One region of the Microbacterium sp. KHB019 genome, then DNA from elsewhere that is predicted to be linked to it. Evidence: predicted binding sites of a transcription regulator. Region 1 holds the regulator's gene; the other holds the start of a gene.

The links. The regulator HrcA, encoded in region 1, represses chaperone genes, less so after heat shock. The targets are predictions, from matches to a motif close to TTNGCACTCGNNNNNNNCGAGTGCNAA.
Region 2: groES (co-chaperone GroES) is a predicted target of HrcA. The motif match lies at 3,558-3,584, and genes of this name have one in related genera.

Annotation. Positions count from the first base shown of each region.
Region 1 is NZ_JBBDHF010000001.1:204,700-211,663, reverse strand. It holds gene KHB019_RS01055 (16S rRNA (uracil(1498)-N(3))-methyltransferase) at 1-175, opposite strand, end outside; gene dnaJ (molecular chaperone DnaJ) at 214-1,329, opposite strand; gene hrcA (heat-inducible transcriptional repressor HrcA) at 1,370-2,404, opposite strand; gene KHB019_RS01040 (carboxylesterase/lipase family protein) at 2,516-3,931, shown strand; gene hemW (radical SAM family heme chaperone HemW) at 3,928-5,145, opposite strand; gene KHB019_RS01030 (DUF1990 family protein) at 5,145-5,798, opposite strand; gene lepA (translation elongation factor 4) at 5,850-6,964, opposite strand, start outside.
Region 2 is NZ_JBBDHF010000001.1:1,160,596-1,167,559, forward strand. It holds gene KHB019_RS05575 (dynamin family protein) at 1-1,374, opposite strand, end outside; gene KHB019_RS05580 (hypothetical protein) at 1,489-1,725, opposite strand; gene KHB019_RS05585 (hypothetical protein) at 1,815-2,966, opposite strand; gene groES (co-chaperone GroES) at 3,175-3,471, opposite strand; gene KHB019_RS05595 (extracellular catalytic domain type 1 short-chain-length polyhydroxyalkanoate depolymerase) at 3,680-5,002, shown strand; gene KHB019_RS05600 (class I SAM-dependent methyltransferase) at 5,042-6,301, shown strand; gene KHB019_RS05605 (hypothetical protein) at 6,305-6,964, opposite strand, start outside.

The DNA of each region.
Region 1 (6,964 bases):
ATGCATCCCGCACCTCGCCCTCGAGCCAGACGCCGCGACCGTCGCCGAGCGTGACGGACTCCCCCACGCGCACACGTCGCACCACCGCCGCGTGCTTCGCCTCGGCGCCGACGAGTTCGACGATGTCGCCGACCGCGGCGTCAGAGCAGCTCTCGACGAGGAAGTGCAGTGCCACAGGAACTCCGATCGGCCGGGACGGTCAGTGCGAGACGGTCAGTGCTTGAAGCGATCGCGCAGCTTCGAGAACAGTCCCTGCTGGAACTGGGCGAGCTGCGGATCGGGCGCCTTCTGCTTCTTTGCGAAGTCCTCGATGAGCGCGCGCTGCGCCGAATCGAGCTTCGTCGGCGTGACGACCTGCACCCCGACCCGCAGGTCTCCGCGCTGATTCCCGCGCAGCGGCGTGATGCCGCGGCCCTTGATCGTCAGCACGTCCCCGGACTGCACGCCGGGTCGGATCTCCAGATCGACCTTGCCGTCCAGTCCGTCGATCGCCGTCTCGGTGCCGAGGATCGCATCAGCCATCGACACCTCGAGCGTCGCGAGCAGGTCGTCGCCGTCACGGCTGAACGCCGCATGCGGTGAGACCGTCACCTCGACGTAGAGGTCGCCGTTCGGGCCGCCGGCCTGACCGACCTCGCCCGATCCGGGCAGCTGCAGACGGAGTCCGGTCTCGACGCCCGCGGGGATGTCGAGCGAGACGGTGCGGCGCGAGCGCACCCGGCCCTGGCCGTTGCATGTGCCGCAGGGGTGCGGGATGACCGTGCCGTAGCCCTGGCAGCTGCCGCACGGCTGCGAGGTCACGACGTTGCCGAGAAGGCTGCGAACCTGACGCTGCACGTGCCCTGTGCCGCCGCAGATGTCGCACGTCACCGGCTGAGTGCCCGGCTGCGTGCACGATCCCTGACAGGTCTGACACAGCACAGCGGTGTCGACCTCGATGTCGCGATGCGCTCCGAAGACGACGTCGCCGAGGTCCAGCGTGACGCGGACCAGCGCGTCCTGTCCTCGTTCCCTGCGCGAGCGCGGACGACCACCGCGTCCGCCGCCTTGAGCGGCACCGAAGAACGTCTCGAAGATGTCGCCGAAACCACCGAATCCTCCGAAGTCGCCGCCCGCTGCGCCGTCTCCACCGCCCATGTCGTAACGGCGACGGGAGTCCTCGTCGCTGAGCACGTCATAGGCGTGCGTCACGAGCTTGAACCGTTCGGCCGCGTCCTCACCCGGATTCACGTCGGGGTGGAGTTGGCGTGCGAGCTTGCGGTACGCCTTCTTGATCTCGTCCGTCGATGCGTCACGTGACACTCCGAGGACCTCATAGTGGTCCGCCACAATCACCTTCCTGCGTGTGCGTGCTTCTGTCGGGAGCCGGTCAGCGGCTCGCCTCGTCTTCGTCGAGCAGTCGCGACAGGTAGCGGGCCACCGCCCGCGCTGCCGCGAGATTGCTCGGGTAGTCCATGCGCGTCGGCCCCATCACGCCGACGCGTGCGGTGCCGCCGGGCGCGAGGTAGTTGCTGGCGACGATGGATGCCTCCGGCAGGCCGAACGCCTCGTTCTCGGCGCCGATGCTGGCCGCCAGTCCGTGTTCGTCCGTCACCATCTCGCTCATGAGACGCAGCAGCGTCACCTGTTCCTCGATCGCCTCGAGCAGAGGATGGATGCTGCCGCGGAAGTCCTGCTCCCGGCGGGCGAGAGTCGCAGCGCCCGCCATCACCAGACGCTCCTGCCGGAACTCGGCGAGCTCCTCGCCGATGATGCCGGCGAGCTGTCGGATCGCCTTGTCTGTGGCTGTGCCATCCGGCCCGTCGAGGAGCGCCTGCACCCGATCGGTCGCCTCGCGAACCGTCTGTCCGGTCAGAAGCGCCGACAGCCGGGCTCGGAGCAGGGCGACATCCGTGTCGTCGATGTCGACGGGCAGGACGGCGATCCGCTGGGAGACTCCGCCGGCGTCGGTGACGAGCACGACGAGAACGCGGTTCGGGGCGAGCTGGACGAGCTCGATGTGCGTGAGGTTCGCCCTCGCGAACGAGGGGTACTGGGCCAGCGCGACCTGCCCCGTCAGCTGTGTGAGCACCCGGACGGTTCGCACCATAAGGTCGTCGAGATCGGCTGGATCGGCGAGGAAGGACTCGATCGCGCTGCGCTGCGCGCCGGAGAGCGGCCGCAGCTGCGCGAGATGGTTGACGAAGACGCGGTAGCCCTTGTCCGTCGGCACACGACCGGATGACGTGTGCGGCGCGGTGATGAGCTCCTCATCCTCGAGGAGCGCCATGTCGTTGCGGATCGTCGCGGCCGAGACGCCGAAGGAGTGCCTGTCGACGATCGACTTGCTGCCGACGGGCTCGTGCGTCTCGACGTAGTCCTGCACGATCGCGCGGAGCACTTGAAGCCCACGTTCGCTGACCATCACGCACTCCTCTCTGGCACTCGAATACTCAGAGTGCCAATTCTATCGTCTCAGCATGAAGGACGTCTGCGAGCCCGCGTCAGAGGCGCGCCAGCCCCCTATCATGACGCCATGAGCGACACCGCGACCGCGACGATCAGCACCGGTACCCTTCGCGGCACGACGAGCGATGGCGTCCGCCGATTCCTCGGCATTCCGTACGCCGCGCCCCCGTTCGGCGAGAACCGCTTCCGTGAGCCGCAGCCCGCGGCATCTTGGATCGGCGTGCGCGAGGCGACCGCGTTCGGCCCGACGGCGCCGCAGCTCCCCTACGCCGGCGCCATCGGCGAACTGCTCGGCACGGTGCGGATCAACGGCGATGACGTCCTCACGGCGAACGTCTGGGCACCAGAGAAGGCCGACGGTGCGCCCGTCGTGCTCTGGATCCACGGCGGTGCCTTCGAGCGAGGAGCCGCGGCCCTGCCCACCTACGACGGCGCGGCGTTCGCGCGCGCAGGGATCGTGTTCGTGTCGATCAACTACCGGCTCGGCTCCGAAGGGTTCTCGGTGCTGGATGATGCTCCGCGCAATCTCGGCCTGCAGGATGCCGCGGCCGCGCTCGCCTGGGTGAGCCGTGAGATCGCAGCCTTCGGCGGGTCACCGGCGCAGGTCACTCTGATGGGCGAATCAGCGGGCGGCAGTCTCGTCGCGGCCCTGCTCGCCCGCGACGACAGCCGTCCGCTCGTCCGTCGTGCGATCATCCAGTCCGGTCCGCTTCAGGCGCAGAGCGCATCGAAGGCCGGTCGCGTCACAGCGCAGCTCGCTCGGCGCCTCGGCATCGCCACGACCAGAGCGGCATTCGCCGCCACGACCTCTGATCGGCTGCTCGAAGCTCGCCGCGTCCAGTCGGCCGGAGCCTCGCCGATGGGCGGCGCTCCCGGCTTCCAACTCGCCCTCGACCCGGATTCGCTTCCTCGCTCACCGCACGAGGTGCTCCCCGAGATCGAGACGCCGCTGCTCATCGGCACGAACACCGACGAGTACCGACTCTGGTTTCCGCCGGAGGCGCTCGACGGGATCACCCGCACGAAGCTGCTGATCGCCCGGCTGGCTCTCCGCATCCCAGGGCGCGCGGAGCGTGCGTACCGCGCCGAATGGCCGGAGGCGTCGACCGGCGAGATCTTCGGTCAGATCGCGACGGACTTCCTGCTGCGCGCGCCCGCCACACGCGTGGCGCTCGCCCGCTCGGCGCCGACCCATGTGTACGAGTTCGCGTGGCGGAGCCCCGTCCGCGACCTGCGAGCGGCGCACGCCATGGAGCTCGGCTTCGTGTTTCAGAGAGCGCACGACCCGGACTCCGTGCGGATGGCCGGACTCGAGCCGCCGCGCGCGCTCGGCCTGGAGATGAACGGCGCGTGGACGCGATTCATCGCGTCCGGCGACCCGGGGTGGGAGCCGTTCGGCTCCGACCGCCTCACCCGCCTGTTCGATGCGCGCACCGAGACCGTGGCGCAGCGGCGGATGGAGAGCCTCGATCTACTCCCCTAGTCGGTGAGCTCACGGACGACGGCGTCGGCGAGAAGCCGCCCCTTCAGGGTCAACCGGATCCGGCCCGAGATGGCCGCGCCCGCATCCACGAGCCCGTCGGCTATGAGGCCGGCCACGCGTGTGCGATTCGCCTCCGGGAGATCGACGATCGCCATGCCGTCCGAGAGTCGTGTCTCCAGCAGTACGCGCTCCAGCAGGTGCGACAGGGCATCTGGCCGCTCGGTGCCCGCCGCAGGTGATTCGGATGCCGCGAGCCGCTGAGCATATGCCGCGGGGTGCTTGACGTTCCACCAGCGGAGTCCTGCGACGTGGCTGTGGGCACCAGGACCGAAGCCCCACCAGTCGCTCCCCCGCCAGTACGCCAGGTTGTGGCGCGAGCGCTGGTCGACGGTGCGCGCCCAGTTGCTGACCTCGTACCAGTCGAACCCGGCGGCTGCCAGCCGCTCGTCGGCCAGCTCGTACATGTCCGCCTGCAGATCGTCGTCCGGCGCCGGCACCTCGCCGCGGCGGATCTGCCTGGCGAGCTTGGTGCCGTCCTCGATGATGAGCGCGTACGCCGAGATGTGATCGGACTCGAGCACGGTCGCGGCATCCAATGACGCCTCCCAGTCGGCGAGTGACTCGCCGGGCGCCCCGTAGATGAGGTCCACGCTGACGGCGAGACCAGCATCCTTCGCGGCATCCACCGCCGTGCGCACGTTGCCCGGCTGGTGGGTGCGGTCGAGCGCGGCGAGCACGTGCGGCACGGCCGACTGCATCCCGACCGAGAGCCGCGTGACACCGGCATCCGCCAGCGTCCTGGCGACTGCCGGCGTCACCGTGTCGGGATTCGCCTCGACCGTCACCTCTGCGCCCTGGGCGATGCCGAACGCCGAGACCGCGGCATCAAGCATCCGAGCGAGGTCCCCCGGGGGCAGAAGAGTCGGCGTCCCGCCGCCGAAGAACACCGTGTCCATGGGGCGCAGCGCACCGGCCTCCCCGAGCACCCGATGTGCGAGGTCGATCTCGGCTGCGAGAGTATCCGCGTAATCGTCCTGCCGAGCTCCTCGCAGCTCACTGGACGTGTAGGTGTTGAAGTCGCAGTATCCGCAGCGGACCCGGCAGAACGGCACATGCAGGTAAGCCGAGAACGGCACGCTCGCGTCGACGGGGAGGTCCACCGGAAGTCGGCCGTCGACCGGCGCCGGATCCCCGATCGGAAGTGGTCCGGCCATCAGAGCGGAGTCGCGTACAGCGGAGAGATCGCACGCAGATAGCGTGCGAACAGCTCCTTGCGGCGCCGCTTGATGAGCCAGGGCAGGAATCGGTATGTCACGGAGTTCGGCGCGTCGAAGGCGCGAACGGTGAACCAGACCTCGTCCGTGTCCTCATGCCACGCGATGTCGAACAGCTCTTCGCCGCTCACGACCGAACCGCCGACGGTTCCGAGCACGAGGCCGATGCGTCGTGCTTCCTCCGTGACCGAGATCACCCGCAGCTCCGCGTCGGCGCGCATTCCGGAGATCCTGCCGCGCAGATGCAGGGTCATGCCAGGGCCGGCGAACGGTGTGCCCTCGGCGTCGAAGCGCTGTTCGACTTCGCGCCTGCTGGGGGCGATCGGATTCCCCTCGGCGTCGAAGTCGACACCGGAGTATGCCGGACCCGACGCGGGTCGCACGTCTTCGACCGACAGGCCCGCCGCACGCTGCGCCGTCCACGACAGGAGGGCGTCGCCGGCGGTGCGGAATCGCTCCTCGCCGCTGCCCAGTCGCCAGGTCTCCTCGGCCGGGATGCTGCGCTCCGGCGGATACTGCATCAGGTCAGGGGCATGCGTTGCCCCGACGGCCGCATAGTCGACCGTGTCGTCTCGGAAAGTCCCGCGCCGCATGAGATCCAGACTACTTGCGTTACCTGAACGCCGCCCCGGACGGGGCGCGCCCTACTTCTTGTCCTTGCCGTCGACGTCGCCCGAGAGCGCTGCGATGAACGCCTCCTGAGGGACCTCGACGCGACCGACCATCTTCATCCGCTTCTTGCCCTCCTTCTGCTTCTCGAGGAGCTTCCGCTTACGGCTGATGTCACCGCCGTAGCACTTGGCGAGCACGTCCTTGCGGAGCGCGCGGATGGTCTCGCGGGCGATGATCCGAGCGCCGATGGCGGCCTGGATCGGCACCTCGAAGTTCTGCCGAGGGATGAGCTTGCGCAGCCGCTCGGTCATCAGAGTGCCGTACGCGTAGGCCTTGTCGCGGTGCACGATCGCGCTGAACGCGTCGACCTTGTCGCCCTGCAGCAGGACGTCCACCTTCACCAGATCAGCAGCCTGCTGACCTGCGGGCTCGTAGTCGAGGCTCGCGTAGCCCTGCGTCTTGGACTTCAGGTGGTCGAAGAAGTCGAACACGATCTCGCCCAGAGGCATCATGTACCGCAGCTCGACGCGCTCCTCGGAGAAGTACTCCATCCCGAGCAGCGACCCGCGACGCGACTGGCACAGTTCCATCACGGTGCCGACATAGTCCTTGGGCAGCAGGATCGCGGTCTTCACCATCGGCTCCGAGACCGAAGCGACTCGCCCGTCCGGGTACTCGCTCGGGTTCGTGACGGTGACGGTCTCACCCGTGTCGGTCGTGACCTCGTAGATCACGCTCGGCGCGGTGGTGATGAGGTCGAGGCCGAACTCGCGGCTGAGCCGCTCGGTGATGATCTCGAGGTGCAGCAGCCCCAGGAACCCGCAGCGGAAGCCGAAGCCGAGCGCCACCGAGGTCTCCGGCTCGTATTGCAGCGAGGCGTCGGACAGCTTCAGCTTGTCGAGCGCCTCGCGCAGCTCCGCGTAGTCGCTGCCGTCGATCGGATAGATGCCCGAGAACACCATGGGCTTCGGGTCCGTGTAGCCGGCAAGTGCCTCAGTCGCGCCGTCGCGGCTCGTCGTCACGGTGTCGCCGACCTTCGACTGGCGGACGTCCTTCACACCGGTGATGAGATAGCCCACCTCGCCGACGCCGAGTCCCTTCGACGGGATCGGCTCAGGGCTGGACACCCCGATCTCCAGAAGCTCGT
Region 2 (6,964 bases), 960 kb from region 1:
CACCATGAGAACGCCGCCATAGGAGCCGCGTACGCCGATGTAGATCTTCTCACCCGCGCTGAGCTGCCCCGGGTCCAGGCCCGCGATGTCCTCCACCGGGTCGAGCACGCCCCCGGTGTCGCGCACATCGATCGCCGGCAGCGCCGTCTCGCCGCGGCTGAACAGGTCGGCGACCTCTTCGGACAGCCACCTCGATCGCTCGTCGGTCCAGACGAAGGTCTCGGCGACGGCCGCGGCCACCCGCTGATCGAGCCATTCGGTGATCTGATCCCAGATCGGACCGGGATCGCCCTCGTCGATCGACTTCTCCGCCTCACGCATGACGCGGCGAAGACGGTCGCGGACGTCGTGCTCCATGTCGGCGACGAGATCGGCGATGCCGTCCGTCAGCGTGACCTGCCAGCGGGCCGATCGTCCGCGGAACTCGTCCGCGCTGGCCTTGGCGGCCTCGAGTTCGGCGATCATGCGCGGCGTGTCCTCAGGGTTCTGCAGCGCGTTCAGTTCGGTGCGCATCGACAGCGTCAGCTGGTCGATCACCGAGAGCAGATCGTGCACGGCGCCGCGTTCGTGGATCACCTCGGCGCGGCCGAGCACCTCGCGGCGCAGGTGCGCGACGAGCGCGGGGAACCCCGAGTCATCGTTCAGGCTCCGGTCCTGCATCTCGGCGGCCAGCAGCCGCAAATCGCTCGAGACCGCGAAGATCGGCACGTCACCGGCATCCATCAGATGCCGACGATCGATCTGCTCGACCTCCCGCCATTCCGGGTACAGGTCGGTCTTGGCCAGCACGGCCGCCACATTGGGCGAGATGCGCATCGCGTGGCGCAGGAACTGCACTTCGGGTTCGGTGTATTCCTGAGAGGCGTCGGAGACCATGAGCACGGCATGCGCCGAGGAGAGTGCCGCGAGCGTGGTCAAGGCGTTGGTGGACTCCAGGCCGCCGACTCCTGGCGAGTCGATCAGTTGCAGGCCGCCCTTGAGTATCTCGCGAGGCAGGAGCACCTCGGCCGAGACGATTCCGCGTTCATTGCCCGGATTGCCGCGCTCCGAGACGTAGTCGGCGAGCTCCGCGAGCGGGATCTCTCGGCGTTCGAAGTTCTGATGCAGCGGGTCTCGGCCGCTGTTCTTGCCGCGCTCGATGATCCACGCGGAGGGCTCCGGCGCGTAGCCGACGACGGTCGCGACGCTGGTCGCCACGTCGTCGTCCACCGGGCACGCCGGCGCATTGACCAGCGCGTTGATCAGCTTGCTCTTGCCCTGCTTGAACTCGCCGACCACGATGACCCTGATGCCGGGATCGAGCAGCCGATCCCGCGTCTGCTCGAGACGCTCGGCAAGATCGGCTCTGCCGGCGGACGCCGCGAGGCTGCCCACCTCGCGGACTGTTTCTGCGACCGATTCCCCAGCGGTGCGCACTTCCGGCACGTGCTCCCCCAATTGCTTGTGAGCTGACGAGGTGGTGCACCACCTCTGCTCCCCGTTTCGAGATCAGGCCAGAAGGCCTGGTCCCACTGCTGCCCCGTCCAGGTCGGGTGCGGCAGCCGGGTCATCTCCCCAGATGACGTCCGGATCCACTTCCCAGTCGGAAGAGTCGATGTTCTCGATCTCCGCAGTGAACATGTTCGTCCCCGCCGGGTCGGTGTCTGCTGCGGCATCCGTCCAGACGGTCGCATCGAAGACGGAGTCGTCGATCGGCTGCTCTGCCGATTCGCTGTCACCGTACATCTCTCACGACCTTCGGATCGGATTGTCTGCAGTGTACTGCTCTGCCCGGCCGCCTTCCAGAGGCAGCCAGGCAGAGCAGGCTCTGTGCCTCAGAAATCGACGTCGTTCATGTCTCCCGTAGGGCTGCCGACATTGATGTCGTCGACCGCCACGTCGACATCCAGCGAGTCGTCGACCATCGAGTTGTCCTGGAACGAGTCGTTCACGGACCAGGTGTCGGAGTTGTCCGTCATCGAGTTGTCCTGGAACGAGTCGTTCACCGACCAGTTGTCCGACAGATCGGTCATCGAGTTGTCGGAGTTGTCCGTCATCGAGTTGTCCGAGTTGTCGGAGTTGTCCTGGAACGAGTCGTTGATCGACCAGTTGTCCGAGAAGTCCTCGTTGAAGGAGTCCGTGTTCCAGGTGTTGCCGATCGACACATCGCCCACCGTGATGTTGGTGTTGATGTTCGTCAGCGACCCGTCTCCGCCGGCTGCGACGGATCCGTCCCCGGATGCCGTGATGCTGCTGTTCGCGATGACCTGGTTGACGTCGCCACCGGTGGTGTCGCCGCCGCCTCCACCCCCGCCGCCGTAGCCCAGGGTGGCGAGTCCGGCCGAGCCGGCCGCGCCGCTGGCTGCGGTGGAGATGTTCTGGTTCACGGACTGGTCGTTCAGCGTCGCCCTGGCGTCGATCGTCAGGTTTCCGCCCGCACCGGCCGCCCCCGCTGCACCCGCGATGTTCAGATCGTTGAATCCGGCGTTGAACTGCCGCGTGCCGACGCTGATCGAGTGATCGTTCAGCGTGGTGTTGCCGGAGTCGTGAACCGAGTTGTTCTGGAACGAGTCGTTGATCGAGTTGTCCGAGTTGTCCGAGTTGTCGGAGTTGTCGCTGTGGTCGGAGTTGTCCTGCCACCAGCTCGAGTTGTCGGAGTTGTCGGAGTTGTCGCTGTTGTCCGAATTGTCGGAGTTGTCCGAGTTGTCGGAGTTGTCGGAGTTGTCCGAGTTGTCGCTGTTGTCCGAGTTGTCGGTCGAGTTGTCGGAGTTGTCCGAGTTGTCGTCCGCCGAGTTGTCCGAGCTGTCGCTGTTGTCCGAGTTGTCCGAGTTGTCGGAGTTGTCCGTCCACGAGTTGTCGGAGTTGTCCGAGTTGTCGGAATTGTCCGTCGCGGAGTTGTCCGAATTGTCCGTGTTGCCGTTGCCGACGTCTTCGATACCCAGATTCCACTGAGCGCCGAGCAAGTTGGCGTTGTCCTGCACAGCCATGATGAGACCCCTTTATCCGTGTGAGTGCCGAGTGGCGCTTGATACGAGTCTGGAACTCACGGCAGCGCCGGGCATCGGGGAGCATCCCGCGCCGTATCGGGGAATGGTCGGGGGATCATCGGGGGCGCGGTGGGGGTCAGTAGGGGTCACCGGATACGACGAAGGTCCGGATGCTGAAGCATCCGGACCTTCGAAATTGAAAAGCGCGTCAGCGAACGACGACGGCGAGGACGTCGCGGGCCGACAGGACGAGGAACTCGTCTGCGCCGAACTTCACCTCGGTGCCGCCGTACTTGCTGTAGAGCACACGGTCGCCGACGGCGACGTCGAGCGGGACGCGGTTGCCGTTGTCATCGATGCGGCCGGGGCCGACGGCCACGACCTCGCCCTCCTGGGGCTTCTCCTTGGCGGTGTCGGGGATGACCAGGCCACTCGCGGTGGTCTGCTCGGCCTCGACCTGCTTGATGACGATGCGGTCTTCGAGCGGCTTGATGGAAACCGACACGGTCTACCTCTTCTTTCTTGACGCTGACACGAAAGACTTGTTCGCACTCTCAACCCGAGAGTGCTAATCACAGTGTAGGCGCTGGGTTGGCACTCATGCAACGCGAGTGCCAACCCTCCTCACACCCCTGTTGCCTGAATCAGCTTTCATATACGGTGATGCGCAAACCGATCAAGGAGGATCGATGACGTTGCAATCACCAACACGCATGCCTCGACGGCGTCTCACTGCCGCTCTCGTCACGGCGGGGCTCTCGCTGGCCGCACTGGTCGGGATTCCGGCCGCAGCCCAGGCGATCACGTGTCCGCCGGGATTCGAGAGTCTCCCCGGCTGCACGAATACCGAGGGTGGAGGCACCGACACCGGCGGCGGTGGCGCCGCATCGCCCGGCACGTGGTCGTCCGAGACGATCGCCGGCATGACCGTACGCCTCTACACGCCGACGACGCAGGCGGCTCTCCCCGCCGGCCGCGCACTGATGGTGAGCCTGCACGGCTGCGTGCAGACCTCGTCCGATATGCAGAACGCCGGCAACTGGGCTGCGACCGCGGAACAGTACGGGATGGTCGTGGCGCTCCCTTCCGCTCCGAACGGCGGAGTCCTGCTGGGCTGCTGGGACTACTACGACGCGAACCACTCCAGTTCGGCGCCATCACGCCACGACGACAACCTGCTCGATCTCGTCTCGGCGCTCACCGCACGCTCCGCGCTCGGGATCGACGCGGATCAGGTCTACATCTCCGGGCTGTCGTCCGGGGGCGGAGAGACGATGGTCATGGGATGCCTCGCGCCGACTGTCTTCGCCGGCATCGGGATCGACGCCGGACCGACGGTCGGCACGACGTCCGGTCAGATCGGCGCTGTCGCGGTGTCGAAGGCTCAGGGCACGGCGACCTGCAACGCGTTCGCGGGCACGGGATCCAGCGGATTCGCCACGCAGCTGACGTCGGTCGTCTACGGCAGCAGCGACACGACGGTGGCGACCGGCTACAACGCGTTGAACGCGCAGATCATGGCCGGTCTGTACGGTGCCGCATCGACGTCGTCGTTCTCACTCGCGGGTCTTCCTGGTGCGAACACGAACGGCACCGGCACCCTCTACTCCGACGGCGACGGCCCTCGGGTCTCGCTGATCCAGAACACCGGGCTCGGTCACGCGTGGCCGGCGGGTGCCGGCAGCGGCGGCAACTACATCTCGGCGAACAGCATCGACTACCCGGCGTACGTCACGGAGTTCTTCTTCGACAACAACCGCCGCGTCGACCGCGACGCGACGGATCCCGACCCCGACCCCACGCCGACGCCGGACCCCACGCCGACCCCCGATCCCACGCCTGATCCGGACGGCTGCTTCACGGCATCCAACGCGGATCACAAAGCCGCGGGGCGCGCGACGTCGTACGGCGTGAACCCGTACAACCCCTACTACGCGAAGGGCTCTCTCGCGTACATGGGGCAGGGCGACGCCACCGTCACCAGCCTCATGCAGACGGGCGACGCGTCGTTCGCGCTCGTCGCATCCTGCAGCTGACGCGACGATCTCCACCCGCTCGGTCGTTAGGCTGAGCGGGTGGAGATGTCCGAGCTGACCGCGCTGCTCACCCCCGACGGGCTTCGGCTGCTCGACGAGGTCGGGACGATCAGCACGACCTCCGAAGTGGCGCAGACCGTATCGCGGCTGCGCGCCGCTGGTCATTTCCCGGATCTCGTGTCCGCCGTCGTCGGCCAGGCGCATCTGCGTGCGAAGGGCGTCGCGAAGTTCGGTGCCTTCGCCGAGCGGATGCTGTTCACGAGGTCGGGCCTCGAGCAGGCTACGCGTCTGGGCGTGGCGGCCCGGCACGCCGGTCGCATGCGCCGCGCCGGCATCGAGAGCGTCGCGGACCTGGGTTGCGGGATCGGCGGCGACTCCCTCGCGTTCGCCGGCGCCGGGCTCAGCGTGCGGGCGGTGGATGCGGATGAGGTCACCGCGGCGATCGCCGCGTACAACCTCGCTCCGTTCGGGGAGGATGCCACTGTCCAGCACGGCACTGCGAAAGACTTCGTCGGCGCGAACTTCGCAGATGAGCACGAACTTCGCACGAATTCGGGCGATTCCTACGAAGAAACTGCGCTTCTGCGATGGAAGCGCACGGCGGTGTGGCTCGACCCCGCCCGCCGCACGGCTGGGCACAGCGAGACGCGCCGGGTCGCGGCATCCGACTACTCCCCCTCGCTCGGCTGGGCCTTCGATCTGGCGGAACGGATGCCCGTTGGCATCAAGCTCGGTCCAGCGCACGATCGCGATGCGCTCCCCGCGGACGCAGAGGCTCAGTGGGTCAGCGCGGACGGCAGCGTCGTCGAGCTGGTCGTGTGGTCCGGCGCCCTGGCGCGCGAGGGCGTGCGGCGATCGGCTCTGGTGATGCGCGGCGACGAGTCTCACGAGCTGACGGCGGGTGCGGACTCTGAAGATGCCGAGACCCGCGAGCTCGGCGCGTTCGTCCACGAACCGGACGGCGCCGTCATCCGTGCGCGCCTGATCGGCGATGTCGCCCGGAGCCTGGATGCCGGGATGCTCGACCCGAAGATCGCCTACCTCACCGGGGATGCCGCGGTGACGAGCCCGTTCGTGCAGTCGTTCAGGGTGCGCGAGGTCGCAGCGGCGAACCCCAAGTCGATCAACCAGATCCTGAAGGCGCACGGCGTCGGGACCCTGGAGATCAAGAAGCGCGGGATGGATGTCGACCCCGCGGCCTTCCGCAAGAAGCTGACCCTGCGCGGCACGGAGTCGGCGACGCTCATCCTCACGCGGGTCGGCGACAAGCGGATGGCGATCCTCGCCGACCGCGTCTGAGACCTACTCGCCGGTCTTGTCGTCGATCTCCGGATCGTCGCTGAAGAGGTCGTCGAACATCGGGTCGTCGCCGGAAGGATCGATCACATCCCCGGTCTCGGAGTCGACCGTGGTCGGCGCCGGATGACGGACGACCGTGAACTGCGGGCCGCGCATCTCCGTCTGCGAGAGGATGTAGTCCGTCGGCACACCGTCCACGGTGGTGCTCAGCGCGACGTCGACCCCGACGTCCTCCGCGCAGTCGTCCAAGACCTGGTCGTCGATGATGGCGATGATGCACAGGCCCTGGCCCGCCCAGTCGTACCAGATGTTCGTGTCGCCATCGCTGCCGATGATGCTGAGGTTCTCCGGCCTGTACCCGGCCGCCTCGATCTGCCTCAGCTGCGCGAGCTCAGCATCGGAGTACTGGGACTCCCAGTCCCAGTCGTCACTGGACTGGAGTTGGATGTACGGCACGAGCTCACCGTCGACGGTGCGCAGCACCGCGGCGGACAGGGATCGTCCGGCGTTCTCCTGCCCGTCGGGGACGGTGATCGAGGTGGATGGCCACCAGCCGTTCTTCTCGAGCTCCTCGTATGTCGTGCAGCTGCTCGAGGTGCGGTCGGACAGCGTGATGATGACGCACGTATCCTCGCCGTTCGAACGCTCGGCCCGCCAGACGAC